Regions from separate parts of the Streptomyces sp. NPDC059255 genome, predicted to be linked through region 4. Evidence: riboswitches for the same ligand, from Rfam matches in the RefSeq annotation. Region 4 holds a riboswitch; each other region holds the start of a gene.

Region 1 (5,432 bases), on a different contig from region 4:
GCTTCATGCCGTCCCGGGCGTCGGGCAGGGCCCGGGAGTAGATCACCGAGTACGCGTACTCAAGGAAGGAGCCCTGCATTTCATCGACCACGTCGATGTCGAGGATCTTCTCCTCGAAGTCCTCCGGCGGCGGGGTCTTGGTGCTGCGGCGGGCCATCGCGGCTGCGGCTCCTTCACAAGTTCTGTACGGCAACTTCTGGAACTGACGCGGACCATTGTGGACCGCGCCACTGACAACGCCGACCTCGACCCGTCGTTGGGACGGGAAGGGGCGCGTGTCGGAAGGGTGCCAGATCCCGGACCTGTTACGGGAACTTCGCCAGGTGTCGGCACGCTTGCATACAGTGGCAGGACTTCTCCATATCGCGATCGAAGGGACGTACATGCCCATGGGTCACACGGCCACAGCGCAGGCCGGCTCCGGCGGCCTGACAGCGACTGAGCACCGCCTGGCCAACGGCCTCCGCGTGGTGCTCTCCGAGGACCACCTGACCCCGGTCGCCGCGGTCTGCCTCTGGTACGACGTCGGCTCGCGCCACGAAGTCAAGGGCCGTACCGGCCTTGCCCACCTTTTCGAGCACCTGATGTTCCAGGGCTCGGCGCAGGTGTCCGGGAACGGCCACTTCGAGCTGGTGCAGGGGGCCGGCGGTTCCCTCAACGGCACCACCAGCTTCGAGCGCACCAACTACTTCGAGACCATGCCCGCCCACCAGCTCGAACTGGCGCTCTGGCTGGAAGCCGACCGGATGGGCTCCTTGCTCGCCGCGCTCGACGAGGAGTCCATGGAGAACCAGCGGGACGTCGTCAAGAACGAGCGCCGCCAGCGGTACGACAATGTGCCATACGGTACGGCCTTCGAACGACTGACCGCGCTCTCCTACCCCGAGGGCCACCCGTACCACCACACGCCGATCGGCTCGATGGCCGACCTGGACGCGGCCACCCTGGAGGACGCCCGCGCGTTCTTCCGTACGAACTACGCGCCGAACAACGCGGTGCTCTCCGTCGTCGGCGACATCGACCCCGAGCGCACCCTCGCCTGGATCGAGAAGTACTTCGGCTCCATCCCCTCCCACGACGGCAAGCAGCCGCCGCGCGACGGCACCCTCCCCGACACCATCGGCGAGCAGCTGCGCGAGGAGATCCTGGAGGAGGTCCCGGCCCGCGCGCTGATGGCCGCCTACCGGCTGCCGCACGACGGCGACCGCGCGTGCGACGCCGCCGACCTGGCGCTCACAGTCCTCGGCGGCGGCGAGTCCTCCCGCCTCCACAACCGGCTGGTACGGCGCGACCAGACCGCCGTCGCCGCGGGCTTCGGGCTGCTGCGGCTGGCGGGCGCCCCCTCGCTCGGCTGGCTGGACGTGAAGACGTCCGGCGGCGTCGAGGTCCCGGAGATCGAGACCGCCGTCGACGAGGAGCTGGCCCGGTTCGCCGCCGAGGGCCCCACCGCCGAGGAGATGGAGCGGGCCCAGGCCCAGCTCGAACGCGAATGGCTGGACCGGCTCGGCACGGTCGCGGGCCGCGCCGACGAACTGTGCCGGTTCGCCGTCCTGTTCGGCGACCCCCAGCTCGCGCTGAGCGCCGTCGACCGCGTCCTGGACATCACCGCGGACGAGGTCAGGGACGTCGCCGCGGCGCGACTGCGCCCCGACAACCGGGCGGTGCTGGTGTACGAACCGGTCACCCCCGACGACGTGGCGGACGCCGCCGACACCGCCGAGACCGACGAGCACGAGGGGACGGACCAGTGACCGACGCTGCCGTGACCATGGAGTTCCACCCGCGGCCGACCGCGGGCGAGGCCAAGCCCTGGGCCTTCCCGGCCCCCGGGCGCGCCATGCTCGACAACGGGCTGACGGTGCTGCGCTGCGACCGCCCGGGACAGCAGGTGGTGGCCGTCGAGATCAATCTCGACGCCCCGCTGGACGCCGAGCCCGAAGGACTCGACGGCATCGCCACGATCATGGCGCGGGCGCTCTCCGAGGGCACCGACAAGCACAGCGCCGAGGAGTTCGCCGCCGAGCTGGAGCGCTGCGGCGCCACCCTCGACGCGCACGCGGACCACCCGGGCCTGCGGGTCTCCCTGGAGGTCCCCGTCTCCCGGCTGCTCAAGGCGCTCGGTCTGCTCGCCGAGGCGCTGCGCGCCCCCGCCTTCGCCGACAGCGAGGTCGAACGGCTCGTACGGAACCGGCTCGACGAGATCCCGCACGAGACCGCCAACCCGGGCCGGCGTGCCGCCAAGCAGCTCTCCAAGGAGCTGTTCCCGGCCGCGCTGCGCATGTCCCGGCCGCGCCAGGGCACCGAGGAGACCGTGGCACGCATCGACGCCGCGGGCGTCCGCGCCTTCTACGAGGCGCACGTACGCCCCGCCACGGCCACCGCGGTCGTCGTCGGCGACCTCGCGGGCGTCGACCTGGACGGGATCCTCGCGGACACCCTCGGCGCCTGGACGGGCGACACGGCGGCGCCCCGGCCCGTACCGGCGATCACCGCCGACGACACCGGCCGCGTGGTCATCGTGGACCGCCCCGGCGCCGTCCAGACGCAGCTCCTGATCGGCCGGATCGGTGCCGACCGGCACGACCGTGTCTGGCCCGCGCAGGTGCTCGGCACGTACTGCCTGGGCGGCACGCTCACCTCCCGGCTCGACCGCGTCCTGCGCGAGGAGAAGGGCTACACCTACGGCGTACGCGCCTTCGGCCAGGTGCTGCGCTCCTCGGCGCCGTCCTCCCCGGACGGGGCGACGGGCGCCGCGATGCTCGCCATCAGCGGCTCCGTGGACACCGCGTCCACAGGACCGGCGCTCGACGACCTCTGGACGGTGCTGCGCACCCTCGCCGCCGAGGGGCTCACGGACGCCGAACGAGACGTGGCCGTGCAGAACCTGGTGGGCGTCGCGCCGCTCAAGTACGAGACGGCCGCCTCCGTCGCCGGCACGCTCGCCGACCAGGTCGAGCAGCACCTTCCGGACGACTTCCAGGCACAGCTCTACGCCCGGCTGGCCGAGACGGGCACGGTCGAGGCGACGGCCGCCGTCGTCAACGCCTTCCCGGTGGACCGGCTCGTCACCGTTCTGGTCGGCGACGCGGCGCAGATCAAGGAGCCGGTCGAGGCTCTGGGAATCGGTGAAGTGACGGTTGTCACAGGCTGATTCGTCTTGTGAAGGAACCCCGGCGACCGAGGTCGCCGGGGTTCTGCTTTATGTCCGCTTTGATGGAGAGAATGCCTGTCTGCCCTGTGGTGTGCGCTACAAAAAACCTTGTCTGTTTGGTTATTGAAAGACGGGCCGCTTAGCGTCGGTCCGGCTGTTCGCCGTTGCGCCGCATCCGTGGCACCGGGCAGCCATCGCCGAGTCCCCGTCAGATGCTGTGCCGCAGCCGGTGCAGCGGGGGAGCCGGGGACCCACGTCCCTGGGGTGAATCGGACGGCCTTCGCGGGCACACCGCGCGCGGAGGGGTCCGTAGGAGACCTTCCTGCTCCGAACCCGTCAGCTAACCCGGTAGGCGAGAGGGAAGGAAAGGACCAGCCACTCCATGGCGTTCACCCGTGCCACCGGGAAGCACCGCGCCCCGAACCGCATCACCTGCAAGGGCGCGAGCGCCGCCGGGTTCGCGACGCTGACCGCGACCGGCGTCATCGGCTCCCTCGCCTCCCCGGCCCTCGCCGCGGGCACCGGCGCCGAGGCGGTCTCGGAGACCGGCCTGACCCAGGTCATCGCCATCGGCGACGCCGTCGCCGGCGCGGTCGACGACCAGGCCGAGGCCCAGCGCCACGCAGCCGAGAAGGCCGAGCGGCTGAAGGCCGAGGCCAAGGCGCGCGCCGCCGCCAAGGCCGAGGCGGAGCGCAAGGCGGAGGCCCGCGCGAAGGAGCTGCGCGAGGAGCGGGAGCGTGCCGCACGGGCCGAGGAGCGCAAGCGGCTGAACACCTTCCAGCTCCCCGTCGCCGGCTCCTACGTCACCACCGGTTACCACACCGGCGGCTCCCTCTGGTCCTCCGGCAGCCACTCGGGCGTCGACTTCCGCGCCGCGTCCGGCACGCCGGTCGTGGCGGTCGGCACGGGCACCGTCGTCGAGGCCGGCTGGGGCGGCTCGTACGGCAACAACATCGTCCTCAGGATGGCGGACGGCACCTACACCCAGTACGGCCACCTCTCCTCGATCGGCGTCTCCGTCGGCCAGAGCGTCGCCGCGGGCGAGCGGATCGGGCTCTCGGGCGCCACCGGCAACGTCACGGGGCCGCACCTCCACTTCGAGGCCAGGACGAGCGCCGACTACGGCTCCGACATGGACCCGGTCGCCTACCTGCGCGCGCACGGCGTCGGGGTCTGACCGCTTTCCGTCCCCCCTCTCGCGTACCTCTCCGGGCCCGTCCGCACACGTCCCTCCGTCGCTCCCGGTCCCTCCCGCGTGCGGCTCTCCGCCTCCGCGCTGGCCAAAAGATATCCATGGATTCCGGGCACCCATCGGAAATTCGCGTTGGTTGCAATAGAGTCACGGAACAGGCGTCAATCGGCAGCGTTTCGCGCGGATTAAGGCGGAGGTTCGGACATGCGCATTCCGGCGCATTCGGTATGCACGGCTATTCGCGACGACATCGTCTCCGGACTGTTCGAGCGGGGCAGCCGGCTCACCGAGGAGCAGCTCGCGCGGCGCTACGGCGTCTCCCGCGTCCCGGTGCGCGAGGCGCTGCGCACGCTGGAGTCGGAAGGCTTCGTGACCACGCGCCGCCATGTCGGCGCGTGTGTGGCCGAACCCACGGAGCAGGAGGCCGCGGACCTGCTGGAGGTACGGCTGCTGCTGGAGCCGCTGGGAGCGGCGCGCGCCGCCCAGCGCCGCACGGAGGCCCACCTCAAGGTCCTCCGCGGCCTGGTCAGACTGGGCCAGGAGCGGGCCCGCAGGGGCCAGGGCGAGGATCTGCGCGCGCTGGGCGCCTGGTTCCACGAGACGCTCGCCCAGGCGTCCGGCAGCCCCGCGCTCACCTCGCTGCTCACCCAGCTGCGCCACAAGATCGCCTGGATGTACGTGGTCGAGCAGCCCAGTCACCCGGTGGAGTCCTGGGCGGAGCACGGCGCGATCGTGGACGCGGTGGCGCGCGGCGACGGCGAACGCGCGCGGGCGCTCACCACCCTGCACACGGAGCGCACCGTGGTGGTGCACCGGCTGCGCCGTCCCGACCGGGGGCGCGACCGGGAAAAGGTGAGGGCTTCGCAACATGCCGTAAACATCGCGAGCGCACGGCATTAACAATCGCGCCGTATACAAAGAGAAAGAAATAGGTGCGGCCTATTTTCTGCTGCCCGCGCGCAGCCGCCCGTACGAAAAGACGCCGCACCGAAATATGTGGCGCCGAAAGACTGCACCGAAAGACGGACCAAAAGACGGAGCGGTGGGGCGGCCGAATAGGCGGCCCCACCCACCCGAGGGGTCAAAAAA
Region 2 (5,432 bases), on a different contig from region 4:
CCTGCGGCTCGATCGCCTTCTCGCACGTCAACGACCCGGGTTTCTGGATGTTCAAGGAGTACTTCAACCTGTCGGTCATCGAGGCGATCAAGGCGCGCACCACCTATACGACCGTGCTCTCCGTCCTCGGACTCGGTGGTGTGCTCCTCCTGGAACGTGTCCTGGAGATCCTCAACATCTGACATCTGACATCTGCTTTCTGCCCTCTGCCGCCTGCCCCCCCCGCGTTCTCGGAACCGCCCCGCACCATCAGGATCCTGGAAGGACTCGCCTCATGAGCCAGCCCGTCGTCACCGGCTTCTCCGTGTATCCGGTGGCAGGCCGTGACTCCATGGCACTCAACCTCTCCGGCGCACACGCCCCGTACTTCACCCGCAACGTCCTGGTCGTCCAGGACTCCGAGGGCCGGACCGGCGTGGGCGAGGTGCCGGGTGGCGAGCGCATCACCCGTACGCTGCGCGAGGCCCAACCTCTCGTCGTCGGAAGCCGGTTGGGCGACCACAAGCGGGTGCTGCGGGCCCTGGGGGAGCGGTTCGGCGGCCGTGACGCGGGTGGGCGCGGGGAGCAGACCTTCGACCTGCGCACCACGGTGCACGCCGTGACGGCCGTCGAATCGGCGCTCCTCGACCTGCTGGGCCAGCACCTGGAGGTGCCGGTGGCCGCGCTGCTCGGGGACGGCAAACAGCGTGACGCGGTACGGGTCCTCGGCTACCTCTTCTACGTCGGCGACCCCGGCAGGACCGACCTGGAGTACGTCCGGGAACCCGGCGCGGACGTCGAGTGGTACCGCGTCCGGCGCGAGGAGGCGCTGACCCCGGAGTCGATCGTCCGGCAGGCGGAGGCGACGTACGAGCGGTACGGCTTCCGGGACTTCAAGCTCAAGGGCGGTGTCCTGCCGGGGGCGGAGGAGGTCAAGGCCGTACGCGCGCTGAAGGAACGCTTCCCCGGGGCGCGGATCACCCTCGACCCCAACGGCGCCTGGTCGCTGCGGGAAGCGGTCGAACTGTGCCGGCCCCTGGTCGGCACGCTCGCGTACGCCGAGGACCCGTGCGGAGCGGAGGACGGCTTCTCGGGCCGGGAGATCCTGGCGGAGTTCCGCCGGGCCACCGGCCTGCCCACCGCGACCAACATGGTCGCGACGGACTGGCGCCAGCTCACCCACGCGATGGCGCTGCAGTCGGTCTCCATCCCGCTCGCCGACCCGCACTTCTGGACCATGCAGGGGTCGGTGCGGGTGGCCCAGCTCTGCCATGCGACGGGGCTGACGTGGGGCTGCCACTCCAACAACCACTTCGACATCTCGCTGGCGATGATGGCCCACTGCGGGGCCGCCGCCCCCGGGGAGTACAACGCCCTGGACACCCACTGGATCTGGCAGGAGGGCCTGGAGCGGCTGACCGTGGAGCCCCCGCGCATCGTCGCCGGCGAGGTCGCCGTCGACGACACCCCGGGGCTCGGCGTCGAACTCGACATGGACCGGCTTCTCGCCGCCCATGAGCTGTACGTGGAGAAGAACCTCTCCGGCCGGGACGACGCCGCCGGGATGCGTTTTCTGGTACGGGACTGGGAGTTCGACAGCAAGCGTCCCTGCTTGGTGAGATGAGACATTGCCGCACTCATGTCCCGCCTATTGCGACGGCGGAACGAGGATGCGGTACGAAGGCACGCCATGGCGTGCCATGGCGCGACAGGCCGTCAGAAGAATGAATCGTCCGGTGAATTCGAAGGGGTTCCGGTTCAATTCCCGCCGGGTGTTCCCAGTTGTCGGAGAGTCGGGTGGGAGGGCGATGGATCCTCTCGCCCGCCGGAGACCGATAAGGGCGTTTTGTCGGTATTTACCGTTAAGTGAAGTTAGGTGGCGTTAGGGGCACTTGTAGCCTCTGACGCCTTTTGCCTGTCCGATTATTCCGTTACGTTCGTGACCTGTGTCACCTCTGCCTCGGCGGGCGGGCGGAGCGAGGTGGACGCTTTCTCTCCCAGGAGAGGAAAGTTGAGTTCCCGGGACGCCTCCGAAAGGGTGATTGACCCGAAAATTCGGAACTTGTGCCGTCCTGATATCTCGCTTACGTTCTCGTCCATCCGGATGGAACGCCCAATCCTGCCGCTGTCCGGAGACCCACACACCTATCCGTCACAAGGCAGGAGCGGGGGACCCAGGTAAGTCGCCGGTCCGGATTTCCGGAACGGCTCGGGGTGAAGCCGTACGCACCGCCGTACGGCCGGGCATCTCCAGCCCGAACCCGACAGCTCACCTCGCAGGCGACGGAGAGGAATTCGTCGTGCCCAGAAACGCCAAGCACCGCCGTCCCAGAACCGGCTCGATCGCCCGTCGCCTCGTCGCGGTCGGCACCGGGGGCGCCGCTCTCGCGATTCCGCTGGTCACCGCGGCCACCGCCCAGGCGGCGCCCGCGACGGTGGAACACGTCCGTGCGGCCAAGGCCGCGGAGGCTCCCGCCGCCACGCCGAAGACCACCGCCACGACCTATGTCGTGGTCGAGGGCGACTCCCTGTCGAAGATCGCACAGGCCCACTCCGTCAGCGGCGGCTGGCAGAAGCTCTACGAGGACAACCGGAGCGCCGTCGGCGCCAACCCGTCGCTCGTGCACCCCGGCCTCAAGCTGACCGTCAACGGGAAGAAGGCCGCCGCCCCGGCGACCACCGCCGCGGAGACGAGTACGGAGTCCGCCGGGAGCGGCTCGGTCGAGCCGGCCGTCGCGAAGACGTACACCGACAACCTGGACGGCTGGATCCGCGAGGCGCTGGACGTCATGGCCCAGCACGGGATCCCCGGCAGCTACGAGGGCATCCACCGCAACATCATGCGTGAGTCCTCGGGCAACCCGAACGCCATCAACAACTGGGACATCAACGCCCAGAACGGCGTTCCGTCCAAGGGGCTGCTCCAGGTCATCGCCCCGACGTTCCAGGCGTACCACGTGCCCGGTACGGCGATGGACGCCTACGACCCGGTCGCCAACATCACGGCCGCGTGCAACTACGCCGCCGACCGGTACGGCTCGATCGACAACGTGAACGGTCCCTACTAGACCGGACCCGCGTCGCCCGACGGGTGACGAACGCACCGGGCCCCGGCCCCGCCGTCTCAGGACGACGGGGACGGGGCCCGTTCGCGTACCCGTCACACGCGTCTACGTGTCACACGCGTCTACGTGTCACACGTGTCCTACGTGTCACACGTGTCGTACGCGTCACGAACGCCGCGCGCGTAGCTCCCGTACCCCCGCCACCGCCAGCACGAGCGCCGTCGCGCCCAGGGACCAGAGGAGCTGCGGGCGGGCCGCGTCGTCGAGCAGCATCAGCACGAACACCGCCGCCATCGCGGCGAGCGTCACCCACGTCAGGCCGGGGAACAGCCACATCCGCAGGACCAGGCGCTCCGGCGCCTCCCGCTCGACGCGCGGGCGCAGCCGCAGCTGCGAGACGGCGATCATCGCCCAGACGAAGAGCAGCACCGCGCCGACCGCGTTGAGCATGTACAGGAAGACCGAGTCGGGCCACTTCAGATTGAGCAGGACGGAGACGAACCCGAACGCCACCGACGCCAGCACCGCCCGCCGGGGCACGCCCGACCCGCTCACCTTCAGCAGGGCCTTCGGCGCCTCGCCCCGCTCGGCCAGGGAGAAGACCATCCGGGAGGAGCCGTACAGGTTGGCGTTGAGCGCCGAGAGCAGCGCCACGAACACCACGATGTTCATGATCTGCCCGGCCGACGGGATACCGATCGCGTCGAGGACCGTGACGTACGGGCTGAGCCCCGCCTTCTGTGCCGTCCAGGGCAGCACGGCCACGATGACCGCCATCGAGCCGACGTAGAAGAACAGGATCCGGTAGACCGCGCTGCGCACCGCGCGGGCCACCGAGCGCACCGGGTCGTCGGACTCGGCCGCCGCGATCGTGACGACCTCCAGACCGCCGAAGGCGAAGATCACGGCGAGCACCCCGGAGGTCACACCCTGCCAGCCGTTGGGGAGGAAGCCGCCCTGCCCGGTGAGGTTGGCGAGACCGGCCGGGCGGGTGTCGGGCAGGACACCGAGGACCGCGAGGAGCCCGAGGACCAGGAACGCGACGATCGCGAAGACCTTCAGGGCCGCGAAGTAGAACTCGAACTCGCCGAAGTTCTTCACGGCGGCGAGGTTCGCACCGGTGAAGACGACCATGAAGACCAGGACCCACGCCCACTGCGGTACGGAGGGCAGCCAGCCGTTCGCGATCTGCGCCGCCCCCGTCGCCTCCACGGCGAGCACGACGACGAGCAGGAACCAGTACAGCCAGCCGACGCTGAAACCCGCCCACCGGCCGAGCGCGCGCTCGGCGTGCACGGAGAACGAGCCCGACGCGGGCATGGCCGTCGACATCTCGCCCAGCATCCGCATCACGCACATCGCGAGCGCGCCCGCGATCAGGTACGAGACGACGATCCCGGGTCCGGCCAGCGCGATCCCCGCGCCGGAACCGACGAAGAGCCCGGCGCCGATGACGCCCCCGAGCCCGAGCATGGTGAGATGGCGCTGCTTGAGCCCGCCGGCCAGCGGTTCGGCGGATTCGGCGGCGGGTGTGGCGGTGGGGCGGGAGGTGAGTCGGTCGTGCATGGGGAGGGCTCAGACTGCTTTCGGGGCCGGTGAGGGGACGCGGTGGTGCGGTCCTCGCAGTCTCCCCGGACGCCCCCCGTCCAGGCAAAACGTTTCCGGACGCGACGACCGGCGCGCCCGCCCCTGGCTCCCGTCCGCCACCGGGTGCGGCGGCGGACGGGGCCGCACGGAGCTGGAAAGGGCCGCCCGGGCCGGCGCGCCGGCCCGGGCCTACGCGTCGAGCGGTGGCCGGTGGGTCGGGGAGCCGGCGATGCTGCCGCCGGTCCGGGTGACCGAGGCGTCGAACTCGGTGATCGTGAGCTGGAAGCCGACCGGGCGGCGGGCGGCGATCGGCTCCAGGTGCTTCTCCGCCGCCGCGAAGAGCTCGTCCGCTATCCGGCTCCTGAGCTCCTCGGGGCGGCCGGGCGCGATCGTCAGCCTGATCTGCACATGGCCGTTGGCGGGCCCGCTCCCCGGACGGTCGCCGACCCGGGCAGCGGTCGCCGGCATGGCGAGCGTGCGGGTGCCCCAGCGGGGGAAGACGCCCAGGCCGAGCGCGGTCTCGTGCAGGACGTCGAGGAGCGTCTCGACGTCCAGGTCCTCGGCCAGGTTCGGGGTGTACTCGACGATGATGTGCGGCACCTTCGGATCTCGCTTTCGTGTGGCCGTACGGGAACGGGAGACGCCGGGGCCCCGGCGCTACCGCGAGTCTGCCCGGACCGCGTAACGGACCGCCGCCCCGACCACGTACCGGACCCTCAACGCGCTGCGTACCGGACCCCTCGTCCGGCCCCTTCACCCGGACCGCTCAGGCGAACTTGTCGCTGACGGCGTCGTAGATCG
Region 3 (5,432 bases), on a different contig from region 4:
GTCCATGCGGATGTTCCGCCGCCGGGACGCACCGCCCCAGGGCGCGGACGACTACGCGTGCCAGACCGACGGCATGATCGGACTGGGCTGCGGGGCCCGCTCGTACACCTCGCGCCTGCACTACTCCTTCGACTACGCCGTCGGTATGAGCGAGATACGGGCCATCATCGACGCCTACACGGAGACGGCGGACTTCTCGCGCGCCGAGGTGGGCCGCCGCGTCGACGGGGACGAGGCGCGCCGCCGCCATCTGCTCCAGTCCCTGCTCCAGGCGCGGGGCATGCCGGTGGCGGAGTACCGCGCGCGCTTCGGCGCCGCGCCCGGCGAGGACTTCGGCCCCGAGCTGGACCGGTTCGCGGAGCTCGGCTGGCTGGACGCCGGCGCGGGCCCCGGGCTGCTGCGGCTCTCCCCGGAGGGGCTCGCGCACTCCGACGCGCTCGGGCCCGCGCTGTTCTCGCCCGCCGTACGGGCCGCGATGGCCGCGTACGCGTCGAAGTAGTGCGAGGGAGCCCCATGGACCTGACCATCCTCTACCGCGGTCCGCTCGCCTCCTGCGACTACGACTGCCCGTACTGCCCGTTCGCCAAGCGACGGGACAGCCGCGAGCAGCTGCGCGCCGACCGGGCCGCCCTGGAGCGGTTCACCGCCTGGGCCGCCGCCGCGACGGACGACCGGCTCTCCGTGCTGTTCACCCCCTGGGGCGAGGGGCTGGTGCGCTCCTGGTACCGGCGGGCGCTCACTGAGTTGTCACTGCTGCCGCACGTCCGCCGGGTGGCCATCCAGACCAATCTCAGCTTCCGCACCCAGTGGCTGGCCGACGCCGACCCGGCGAAGCTCGCCCTGTGGTGCACGTACCACCCGGGGCAGACGCCGTACGACCGTTTCCTGACGAAGGCCCACGAACTGGCGGAGCGCTCCGTCCGGTTCAGCGTCGGGGTCGTCGGCCTCGACGCACATCTGGAGCACGCCCGCCGGCTCCGCGCCGAGCTGCCGCCGCACGTCTATCTGTGGATCAACGCGGCCGAGGGGCACACGTACACGGACGAGGAGGCCGCGCGGTGGACGGAGCTGGACCCGCTCTTCCCGTACAGCCGCCACCCGCACCGCTCGGCGGGACTGCCGTGCCGGACGGGCGAGTCGGTGATCTCGGTGGACGGCGAGGGCACGGTACGGCGCTGCCACTTCGTCCCCGCCGAGCTGGGCAACCTCTACGACGGCTCGTACCGCCGCGCACTGGCGCCGCGGGCGTGTCCGCTCGCGGTCTGTGACTGCCATATCGGCTATGTCCATCTGGAGACACTGCCGCTGTACGACGTCTTCGCGGGCGGGGTGCTGGAGCGAATCCCGGCGGGGGCGTGAACCGGGCCGGGGCGTGAACCGGACGGGGCGTGAGCGGGGCGGGGGCGTGAGCCGCGGGACGGAGCGCGCCGTACGGGACCGCCCCCGCTCCCGCACCCCGCGCCGTGTCAGTGTTCCAGGGGGAGAAGGTCCGGGCGCTTCGCCGCGACATGGTCCCCCGAGGACGCACCGCGCAGCCTGCGTCCGATCCAGGGCACCAGGTACTCGCGTGCCCAGTGGATGTCGTCGCGCCGTACTTCGAGGGTGCCGCGCGGCGGCAGCGGCGGCCACGGCTGGTCCGGGTCGGCGGGCACCTCGACGCCCAGCACCTGCCCGGCGCGCAGCGCGACCCGGGTGTGGCCCTCGGCCGACAGATGGAGCCGGTCGCCGTCCCAGGCCCGCCGGTCCTGGATGGTCCTGAGGGACCAGAGGTCGAGCACGGGGCAGCCGTAGCGGTCGGCGATGGCCCGGGTGTGCTCGTTGAACGTGGCGATCTTGCCCCGCAGATGGCGCAGCACGGGCACGCCCCGGGTGTCGAAGCCGGTGGCCAGCATGACCGTGCCGACGGAGCCGGTGAGGTCGGCTACGGCCCGCTCGAAGCGTTCCGCCACGTCGTCGGGGTCGGTGCCGGGGCGGATGATGTCGTTGCCGCCCGCGCAGAACGTCACCAGGTCCGGGGCGAGTTCCCGGGCGCGGGGTATCTGTTCCTCGACGACCTGGTCGAGGAGCCGGCCGCGTACCGCGAGGTTGGCGTAGCGGAAGTCGCCGTGGACGGGGTCGGCCGTCGCACCGGAGACCGGAAGCTGATCGGCGAGCAGGACCGCGAGCCGGTCCGCCCAGCCGACGAACAGCCCGTCGGGGCCTGGATCTCCCACACCCTCGGTGAAGCTGTCACCGATCGCCGCGTACGACCCGAATGTCTTGTCTCTTCTTGTTCTCGAATCGTCTGCCACAGCGGGACATTTTCCTCCCGGCGATGTGGCCTACGCGACCGTAGGCGGGGGTTGACTCAGGGTGAGAAACGCCATCGGTCAATTTTCCCTCAAGCGGGAATAGCGAAAAGCCCTGCGGCCCGGCACCACAAGGGTGCCGGGCCGCAGGGCGGAGGAATTGTGTCCGGGGCGACCGGACGGATCAGATGGAGACGCCGTTCTGCCGGAGGAACGCCAGCGGGTCGACGTCCGAGCCGTAGTCCGGGCCCGTCCGGATCTCGAAGTGCAGGTGCGGCCCGGTCACGTTGCCGGTGGCGCCGGAGAGGCCGAGCTGCTGGCCGGTGGAGACGCTCTGACCGGCCGAGACGGAGAGGGAGGAGAGGTGGGCGTACTGGGAGTACATGCCGTTCTCGTGCCGGATGACGACCTGGTTGCCGTACGCGCCGCCGTTGCCCGCGGAGACGACGGTGCCCGCGCCGACCGCCTTCACGGTGGTGCCCGAGGGGGCCACGAAGTCCACACCGGTGTGGTAGCCACTGGACCAGCTTCCGCCGGCGGCGCGGTACGAGGTGCCGACCCCGATGCCGTCGACCGGCAGGGTGAAGCCGGACGCGCTGCTCTGCGCCGCGGAGTCGGCGGCGGGCGCCTCGCTCCGGGCCGTGGAGGGCTTGGCGGACGAGGAGTCCGACGAGGAGTCCTTCGACGACTTGGCCGACTCCGCCGACGCGGTCGACTCGGCGGGCTTGGCCACCCGGGACGACTTCGAGGCCCTGGTGGGAGCCTCCGAGCGGACGGCCGGGGTCTTGCCGTTGATGGTGAGCTTGAGGCCGGGGTGGATCAGCCCGGGATCGTCGCCGACGGCGCGGCGGTTGTCCTCGTACAGCCGCTGCCAGCCGCCCCGGACGTGCTGCTCCTCGGCGATCTTGGAGAGGTAGTCGCCCGCGACCACCGCGTACGTACGCACCGTGGTCCCGGCGGTTCGGCTCACGTGCGTGGCGGCCGCCCCCTGCGGCGCGGCGGCCGACGCGGACTGCGGGGCGCTGACGGGGGCGGACTGCGGGGCGGTGGCGGGCGCGGCCTGCTGTGCCGCGTGCGCGCCGGTGGCGCCGATGAGCGGCAGCGCGATGGCGGCGCCGCCCGTGCCGGCGGCGATGAAGCCCCGGGAGAACGGATTGGTCTTGGGGCGGCGGTGCTTACCCTTCGCGGGCATGGCGAATTCCTCTCCGGCGCCTACGAGGTGAGCTGTCGGGTTCGGGCTGGAGCTGCCCGGCCGCGCGTGGTGCGCGACTTCACCCCGAGCCGTCCCTGACGTCGGAACATCGGAACGGCGTACTACCTGGGTCCCCCGCTCCTGCCACGCGTGAATGGGTGGATGGTGTCCCCGAGGCGGCGGCAGGATTCGGCGTTCCGCTCGGATTGAGGGTGAACGTAGGCGAGTGGGACGGCCGGAACAAGCCACCCTTTTCCCTCGGTGACGCACCTTTGCCTCCGCACCGAAGATCCCCCGTCACCCTGCGTGGAGACCGCCTTCCAATTCCCTTTCGAGGTGGCCCTTCCCTTTCGCACCGTCACCACGGAACGTCACGGATATGATCCTGCTCACCAGCCGGAGCCCATCTCCCCCGCGACCGGGGCAGGTTATACGGAATCGGTCAATCCGGACAGTGCACCGTTTAGGCGCTTTCGCCCCACTCGTCCCGTCATGGTCCGTGGACTCCCCGGCCCCTCCGCCGCACTGATGAGCACACCGGCCGATGTCGTAGGGTCGGGGACCGACTCCGCCGGCGAGCAGCGCCGACGGCAGACACGGAGGAGCAGGCGTGACGCAGCAGTCGCCGCAGGTCCCGTCCACCGAGCCCGAGCTGTCCGGAGTACGCAACTTCCGTGATGTCGGCGGCCTGCCGACCGTGGACGGACGCCGGGTGCGGTACGGCGTGCTCTACCGCAGCGGTCATCTCGCCCACGCCACCGCCGACGACTCCGCCTTTCTCTCCGCCCTCGGTCTGCACACGATCTTCGACTTCCGCAATTCCGCCGATGTGAAGCTCGACGGCGCGGATGTCGAACTCGCGGGCGTGCGCCATGTGAACATCCCGCTCTCCGACCCGGCCGAAGGCGCCCAGTTCTGGCGGATGGTCCGGGACGGCGACCTCGACCAGCTCCGCTCGCTCCTCGCGGACGGCAGAGCGGCGGCCCGGATGACCGCCTCGTACCACGCGATCATCACGGAGCGCACCGCCGAGCACAGCCGGCTGCTGCACGCGCTGGCCGAGGACAGCGTCCCCGCGCTGCTGCACTGCGCGGCGGGCAAGGACCGCGCCGGGCTCTCCGTCGCCGTGTCGCTGCTCGCGGTCGGTGTCGAGCCGGAGGCGATCACGGCCGACTACCTCAAGTCGAACGATCCGCACCGCCGCTACGCCTTCCGCCGCAGCGACCGGTCGCCCGCCGGAAGGTCCGGCGAGGTGATGGAGTTGCTCAGCCCGCTCTTCGACGCCCGCGCTGCCTATCTCGACGCCGCCTTCGAGGCCATCGGGAAGACCTGGGGCTCCACCGACCGCTATCTCGCCGACGGCCTCGGGCTCGCGCCCGAGACCCGCGAACGGCTGCGCGCCCGCCTCCTGGACGAAGGCTGACGCCACGGCGGAAGACGGCGTCGAACACCTTCGGCCCGAAAGCCGCTACTGCCCCTGGCCCGAAAGCCGAAAGCCCCTGGGCCGAAAGCCGCTACCGCCCCTGGGCCCCGACGTGAAAGAGGAGGTAGAGGAATCCCGCGAAGAGATGGCCGGCCACCAGATAGGCGAAGAGCCGGATCACCAGTCCTCGCGGGAACTTCTTCTCCTCGTCCATGACGCGCGGGCCCGGGGGCACCTGTTCCCGGCCGCCCTCGGCGGGCGCCGGGCGCTCTGTCTCCGACATGGATGGGACCTCTCTCGGCAGGTCGGACATGGGGATCAGGCATGAGGAGCCGAGCCGCCGACACACAGGTCGGCGGCCGGGCTCTGGAGCAGGGTGTGGACGAAGAGGAGCTCGGCCCCCTCGGATCCGGCCGCCGCGATGCGGTGCGGGGTGAGCGAGTCGAAGTGCGCGCTGTCCCCGGGGGCGAGCAGATGCACGGCGTCGCCCAGGCTCAGCCTGAGCCGCCCGTCGAGCACGTACAGCCAC
Region 4 (5,432 bases):
CAGGGCGTTGGCCGAGCCCTCCTCGATGCCGCGGGCGAGGCGCTCCGGGTTGGTGACGAAGAGGTCGTCGCCGACGATCTGGACCTTGGAGCCCAGCTTGTCGGTGATGACCTTCCAGCCGGCCCAGTCGTCCTCGAAGAGCGGGTCCTCGATGGAGACGAGCGGGTAGGCGTCGACCAGCTCCTCGTAGTACTCGGTCATCTCGGCGGCCGAGCGCGACTTGCCCTCGAACTCGTAGCTGCCGTCCTTGTAGAACTCGGACGCGGCGACGTCGAGCGCGAGCGCGATGTCGCGGCCGGGGACGTAACCGGCCTCCTTGATCGCCTCAAGGATGAGGTCGAGCGCGGCGCGGTTGGACTCCAGGTTGGGCGCGAAGCCGCCCTCGTCGCCGAGGCCGGTGGAGAGGCCCTTCTGCTTCAGGACCTTCTTGAGCGTGTGGTAGACCTCGGCGCCCCAGCGCAGCGCCTCGGAGAAGGACTCCGCGCCGATCGGGGCGATCATGAATTCCTGGATGTCGACATTCGAATCGGCGTGCGAGCCGCCGTTCAGGATGTTCATCATCGGAACGGGCAGCAGGTGCGCGTTCGGGCCGCCCAGGTAGCGGAAGAGCGGGAGGTCGGACGCCTCGGAGGCGGCGTGTGCGACGGCGAGCGAGACACCGAGGATGGCGTTGGCGCCCAGCGAGCCCTTGTTCTCGGTGGCGTCCAGGTCGATCATCGCCTGGTCGATGAGGCGCTGCTCGGTGGCGTCGTACCCGACCAGCTCCGGGCCGAGCTGCTCGATGACGGCGAGGACGGCCTTCTCGACACCCTTGCCCAGGTAGCGGCCGGCGTCTCCGTCGCGGAGTTCGACGGCCTCGAACGCACCGGTGGAGGCACCGGAGGGGACAGCAGCACGACCCGTACTGCCGTCGTCGAGGCCGACCTCGACCTCGACCGTGGGGTTGCCTCGCGAGTCAAGGATTTCCCGGGCTACGACGACGTCGATGGACGGCACGAGCATCTCCTTCTGGGATGTGACGCGTGGGTGCAGGGTCTCTTGGCCTTGCGACATGAGCCTAACCGGCTCCGGGTCATCGGCCAGCCGGTGCCCGCCCCCTAAGACGCTCCCGCTCGCACGGACCGCCGCTACCCGCCGGTAGCGGGACCGGATGGCGGGCAGCGGCGGGAACGGGGCCCGGCCCGGCGCGTACGGGGGTGACGCGCCGGGCCGGGGAGAAGGGGTCAGCGCAGGTGGAGCTGCTGACCCGGGTAGATGACGTCCGCGTCACGGACGATGTCCTTGTTCAGGTCGAAGACCTTCTTCCAGCCGCCCTTGACCTTGTGGGCGGTGGCGATCTTGGAGAGGGTGTCGCCGGACTTGACCTTGTACTCGCCGTCCCCCTTCTTGATCGTGAACGGGCGGCTCTGGCCGCGCGAGGCCGGCTGCGCCTCGTCACGGGTCGACTGCTGCGGCTGTGCCTGCCGGGTCGGGGCGGACTTCTGCGTACCGGAGCTGCTGGAGCTGCCGGAGGCCGAGCCGGCGGAACCGGAGCCGGAGCTGGAGGAGTTGGAGCCCGAACCGGAACCGGAGCCGGAACCGGAGCCCGAGCCGCCGTTGTACGCGGCGCCCGAGAGGCCCACGCCACAGCTCGGCCAGGCACCCTTGCCCTGGCCCGCGAGGACCTTCTCGGCGACGGCTATCTGCTGGGACTTGGAGGCCTGGTCGGCGCGGGGGGCGTAGGCGGTACCGCCGTACGTGGCCCAGGTGGAGGGCGTGAACTGCAGGCCGCCGTAGAAGCCGTTGCCCGTGTTGATCGACCAGTTGCCCCCGGATTCGCACTGGGCGACCCGGTCCCACTCGGAGGCGGTGGCGGCGGAGGCGGCGGTGGCACCGATCAGCGGGGCCGCGACGGCCGCGCCGGTGATCCCGGCGAGGGTGGCGTAGCGGACGGCCATGGACGGGCGGCGGTGCTTGGCCTTGCTGGAACGCAGCAGCATGAACACATCTCCTCACCGACGCCTACGAGGTGAGCTGTCGGGTTCGGGCCAATGAGTTGCCCGGCCGCGTGTTCGCACACGCGGCTTCACCCCTAGCCGGCCGCCGGCCGTCTCTCGACGGCCGGGCCCGGCGCAAACCTATGGGTCCCCCGCTCCTGCCTTCGGCGCTCGAAGCGACGATTACTCCCCCCGACCGACGGCAGGATTCGGCGTGACGGTCGACGAGGCCCGCGGTGCGAGCGGTTCAGACCGTAATCACAGCCCTGCCGGTTGTTCAAAGGGTCACATCCAGGAAATAACGCCCTTACCTCCTCCGAGGGACAATACGTTTCTGCAGGTGAGGACCGGATTCGATCAACCGGCGAGGCGAAGAGCCCGAGTTGCGGCAAAGAGACCCTTGTCTCACTTGCGCAGAAGTGGACATACAGTCGCTAACTGCCCGCGTTCCGGGCGGAGATCGGAGGCCCTGGCCAGGACGGACGCAGCGGAAAAGACGTCAACGGGGCGCCGTTCAACGGCACTCGCCCGCACCGGTTCCGGACTCCCCCGCTCCGGCGCTGGAGCGGGGCGCTCCGGTTCGCGAACCGCTCGACCCGGCCGCCGACTCCGGTCGCGGAGTCACGTACTCCGGCCGCGGAGTCATACGTTCCGGTCACGGAGTCATACGTTCCGGTCGCGGGCCAGGCGCCGGACTCACCCGTTCCGGCACTGGAACCTCTGGGTCCGGTTCGCGGAGCCTCTCGTTCCGGTCACGGAGTCACCCGTTCCGCCGTGGCACCCGGGGGCCGGGCCCGCTCACCTTGGTCGCCCGCTCCGGCTCTGGCGTCACTCAACGCCCGGCCCTGCGGCGGGGCGCCGCAACGGGGCGCTACGGCCCGGCGCGGGCACGGTGGGGCCGCCGCACCGCCGGGACCGGTGAGCCGGGCGTACGGCGGCCGGGAAGCCGCGCGGCCGCGCCCGGTGGGCGCCCGACGGGCGACGGGCTCGGCGGCGGCTCCGCGACGGACTCGGCGGCGGCTCCGGGACGGCTCCGGGAACGCGGAAGCCGCGCCTCCGTCGTGGAGGCGCGGCTTCCCAGGTCTTGCTGCCGGCTGCTCAGACCCAGCCGCCGACGACCTTCTGCCCGCCGCTCGCCAGGGAGAGGTGGCCGCCGACCGCGGTGACGACCTTCTCGACCTCGCGCTCCACACCGTCCGTGAGCCCGGCCCCGTCACGGGCTCCGCCCGCCCCGCGGGAGGCACGGCTGCCCGAGGCGCGCTCCTTGTCCGCGGTGCCCGGCGAGGCGTTCTCGTCGGCCGCCTGGCCGCGGTGCTTGCCCTTGGACGCCTCGTCCTTGCCCTTGCCCTCGGCGTCGTCCGTACCGGCCGCGGAGCCGGTGGCACCCGGGCTCGGGCTGGTGCTGGGGTCCGGGGAGGTCTTGCCGTCCGCGTCCGCGTCGGCATCCGGGTCCGTCACGGCGTCACCGGACGGATAGGCGTCCCCGGAAGGGCTGCCCGACGGGGTACCGGACGGATCGGTGCTCTTGCCGCCCCCCGTCACCCCCTCCACGATGCCGCCGACCGCACCGCCGACCGCCTCCGTCAGCCCGGAGACGGCGGCGCAGCTGGACCACGCCTGCGCCCCCTGGGCCTCGAAGACCTTCTCGGCCACGGCTATCTGCTGCGAGCGGCTGGCCAGGTCGGGGCGTTCGGCGTAGTCCCCGCCCCCGAACTCGTCCCAGGTCTCCTGGGACATCTGGAGCCCGCCGTAGTACCCGTTGGCGAGGTTCGCGCTCCACGTGCCGCCGCTCTCGCACCCCGCCACGCGGTCCCAGGTCGAGGAGTCCGCCGCGCTGGCGGCGCCGGCTCCGAGCAACGGGATCGCGATCGCGGATCCGGCCACCCCGGCGGCGACGAGAAGAGCTGGGGCCTGACGAGGTCGACGGTGTCGGCCGTTCCCGGACATGCGGTTGCCTTCCGTGTGACTGTCAATTCAACTCCGGCATGGTGTTACCGGGTCGACGTGAACGTAGCGGTACTCGAATGCTTGTCACAAGTCGATGCAGCAGAGATCACGTGAAAGTCACAGTATTGACGATGCGTCAGTAAAATTATCGGCCGGACAATGGCGTGAACTGCACCGGAAGCGTGCGCAATCCCCGCATGATGAGCCCGCCACGCCACCGCAAATCGGAAGGTTCTCCCGAAAGCCGCACATCCGGAAGCCGCTTCAGAAGCGTGGCGATCGCGGTCTGCCCCTCCACGCGGGCGAGCGGCGCGCCGAGGCAGTAGTGGATGCCGTGCCCGTACCCGAGGTGCTGATTGTCACGGCGCCCGAGGTCGAGCGCGTCGGGGTCACGGAAGCGCTCGGGGTCACGGTCGGCCGCGGCCAGCACGACGAGAACGGGGTCACCTGCAGCGATCCGCTGCCCACCCAGAGTCAGCGGCTCGGTGGCGTACCGCCAGGTCGCCATCTCCACGGGGCCGTCGTAGCGGAGCAGTTCCTCGACGCCGGTCGCCAGCAGACCCGTCTCGCCGGCGGCCAGGGAACTCTGCAGGCGTTCCCGTTCGGCCGGATTTCGCATAAGCGTGTACATGCCATTACCGATGAGATTCACCGTTGTCTCAAAACCGGCGAACAGAATGATAAAGGCCATCGCCGCGGCCTCGTTCTCGGTCAAATGCTCACCGTGGTCACCGGCCCGGATCAGACCGGAGATCAGGTCGTCGCCGGGATTCTCTCTTTTCCGGTGGATGAGTTCGGCCAGATAGCCGCGCATCTTCTTGACCGCCCGCGCGACCCCGCCGCGCGGCCCGCCCGCATGACGAATCATCATGCCCGCCCAGTCCCGGAAGTCGTCCTGGTCCTCGGACGGCACCCCGAGCAGATCACAGATCGCGTAGATCGGGAGCGGGAACGCGAACTCGTGGATGAGGTCCGCGCTGCCCCGCTCGGCGAAGCCGTCGATGAGACGGTCGGTCAGCTCCTGCACGCGCGGGGCGAACTCGGCGACGCGGCGCGGCGTGAACGCCTTGGACACCAGCCGCCGCAGCCGGGGGTGGTCGGGCGGGTCGATGTTCAGCAGGTGCGTCATCAGCTCCGCCTTGCGCTCCCCCGGGATGCCCGTCTTCCCCCGGGCGTGCGCCGGCTCGGCGTGGTGCACGGGATTCTTGGAGAGCCGCGCGTCGGCGAGCGCCTGCCGGGCGTCCCCGTACCGGGTCACGAGCCATGCCTCGACCCCGCTGGGCAGCTCGGTGCGGTGCACGGGGGCGTGTTCCCGCAGCCAGGCGTACGCGGGGTAAGGGTCGGTGGCGAACTCCCAGGTGAAGAGGGTGGGAGCGGCGCTGTTCGCAAGTTTCTCGGACGCATCGGACACGCCCCGACCGTAACCGCCCCCGAGCGCGCCCCCGGCCCCCGGTCCCCGGCCCGCGTACGCCGTCCGGTGCGTGTACGTCCGGTGCCTGTACGTCCGGT

The links. A riboswitch is a leader RNA that binds a small molecule or an ion and turns the genes downstream of it on or off. The one in region 4 is predicted to bind cyclic di-AMP.
Region 1: another riboswitch for cyclic di-AMP. It lies ahead of ACFXKG_RS36620 (M23 family metallopeptidase); the one in region 4 lies ahead of ACFXKG_RS26310 (transglycosylase family protein).
Region 2: another riboswitch for cyclic di-AMP. It lies ahead of ACFXKG_RS22535 (transglycosylase SLT domain-containing protein); the one in region 4 lies ahead of ACFXKG_RS26310 (transglycosylase family protein).
Region 3: another riboswitch for cyclic di-AMP. It lies ahead of ACFXKG_RS37820 (peptidoglycan DD-metalloendopeptidase family protein); the one in region 4 lies ahead of ACFXKG_RS26310 (transglycosylase family protein).

Annotation. Positions count from the first base shown of each region.
Region 1 is NZ_JBHYZP010000047.1:47,741-53,172, forward strand. Features, by position in the region: gene ACFXKG_RS36605 (DNA topoisomerase (ATP-hydrolyzing) subunit A) at 1-157, opposite strand, end outside; gene ACFXKG_RS36610 (M16 family metallopeptidase) at 384-1,751, shown strand; gene ACFXKG_RS36615 (M16 family metallopeptidase) at 1,769-3,151, shown strand; cyclic di-AMP (ydaO/yuaA leader) riboswitch at 3,360-3,521, shown strand; gene ACFXKG_RS36620 (M23 family metallopeptidase) at 3,534-4,328, shown strand; gene ACFXKG_RS36625 (GntR family transcriptional regulator) at 4,548-5,243, shown strand.
Region 2 is NZ_JBHYZP010000019.1:99,963-105,394, forward strand. Features, by position in the region: gene ACFXKG_RS22525 (gluconate:H+ symporter) at 1-182, shown strand, start outside; gene ACFXKG_RS22530 (enolase C-terminal domain-like protein) at 275-1,603, shown strand; cyclic di-AMP (ydaO/yuaA leader) riboswitch at 2,112-2,275, shown strand; gene ACFXKG_RS22535 (transglycosylase SLT domain-containing protein) at 2,280-3,047, shown strand; gene ACFXKG_RS22540 (amino acid permease) at 3,210-4,610, opposite strand; gene ACFXKG_RS22545 (hypothetical protein) at 4,821-5,231, opposite strand; gene ACFXKG_RS22550 (trypsin-like serine peptidase) at 5,398-5,432, opposite strand, start outside.
Region 3 is NZ_JBHYZP010000052.1:29,226-34,657, reverse strand. Features, by position in the region: gene ACFXKG_RS37835 (STM4012 family radical SAM protein) at 1-499, shown strand, start outside; gene ACFXKG_RS37830 (STM4011 family radical SAM protein) at 514-1,359, shown strand; gene ACFXKG_RS37825 (SGNH/GDSL hydrolase family protein) at 1,467-2,291, opposite strand; gene ACFXKG_RS37820 (peptidoglycan DD-metalloendopeptidase family protein) at 2,473-3,480, opposite strand; cyclic di-AMP (ydaO/yuaA leader) riboswitch at 3,485-3,651, opposite strand; gene ACFXKG_RS37815 (tyrosine-protein phosphatase) at 4,091-4,903, shown strand; gene ACFXKG_RS37810 (DUF6126 family protein) at 4,995-5,186, opposite strand; gene ACFXKG_RS37805 (helix-turn-helix domain-containing protein) at 5,222-5,432, opposite strand, start outside.
Region 4 is NZ_JBHYZP010000025.1:109,854-115,285, forward strand. Features, by position in the region: gene eno (phosphopyruvate hydratase) at 1-1,002, opposite strand, end outside; gene ACFXKG_RS26310 (transglycosylase family protein) at 1,224-1,976, opposite strand; cyclic di-AMP (ydaO/yuaA leader) riboswitch at 1,984-2,156, opposite strand; gene ACFXKG_RS26315 (transglycosylase family protein) at 3,075-3,923, opposite strand; gene ACFXKG_RS26320 (cytochrome P450) at 4,069-5,334, opposite strand.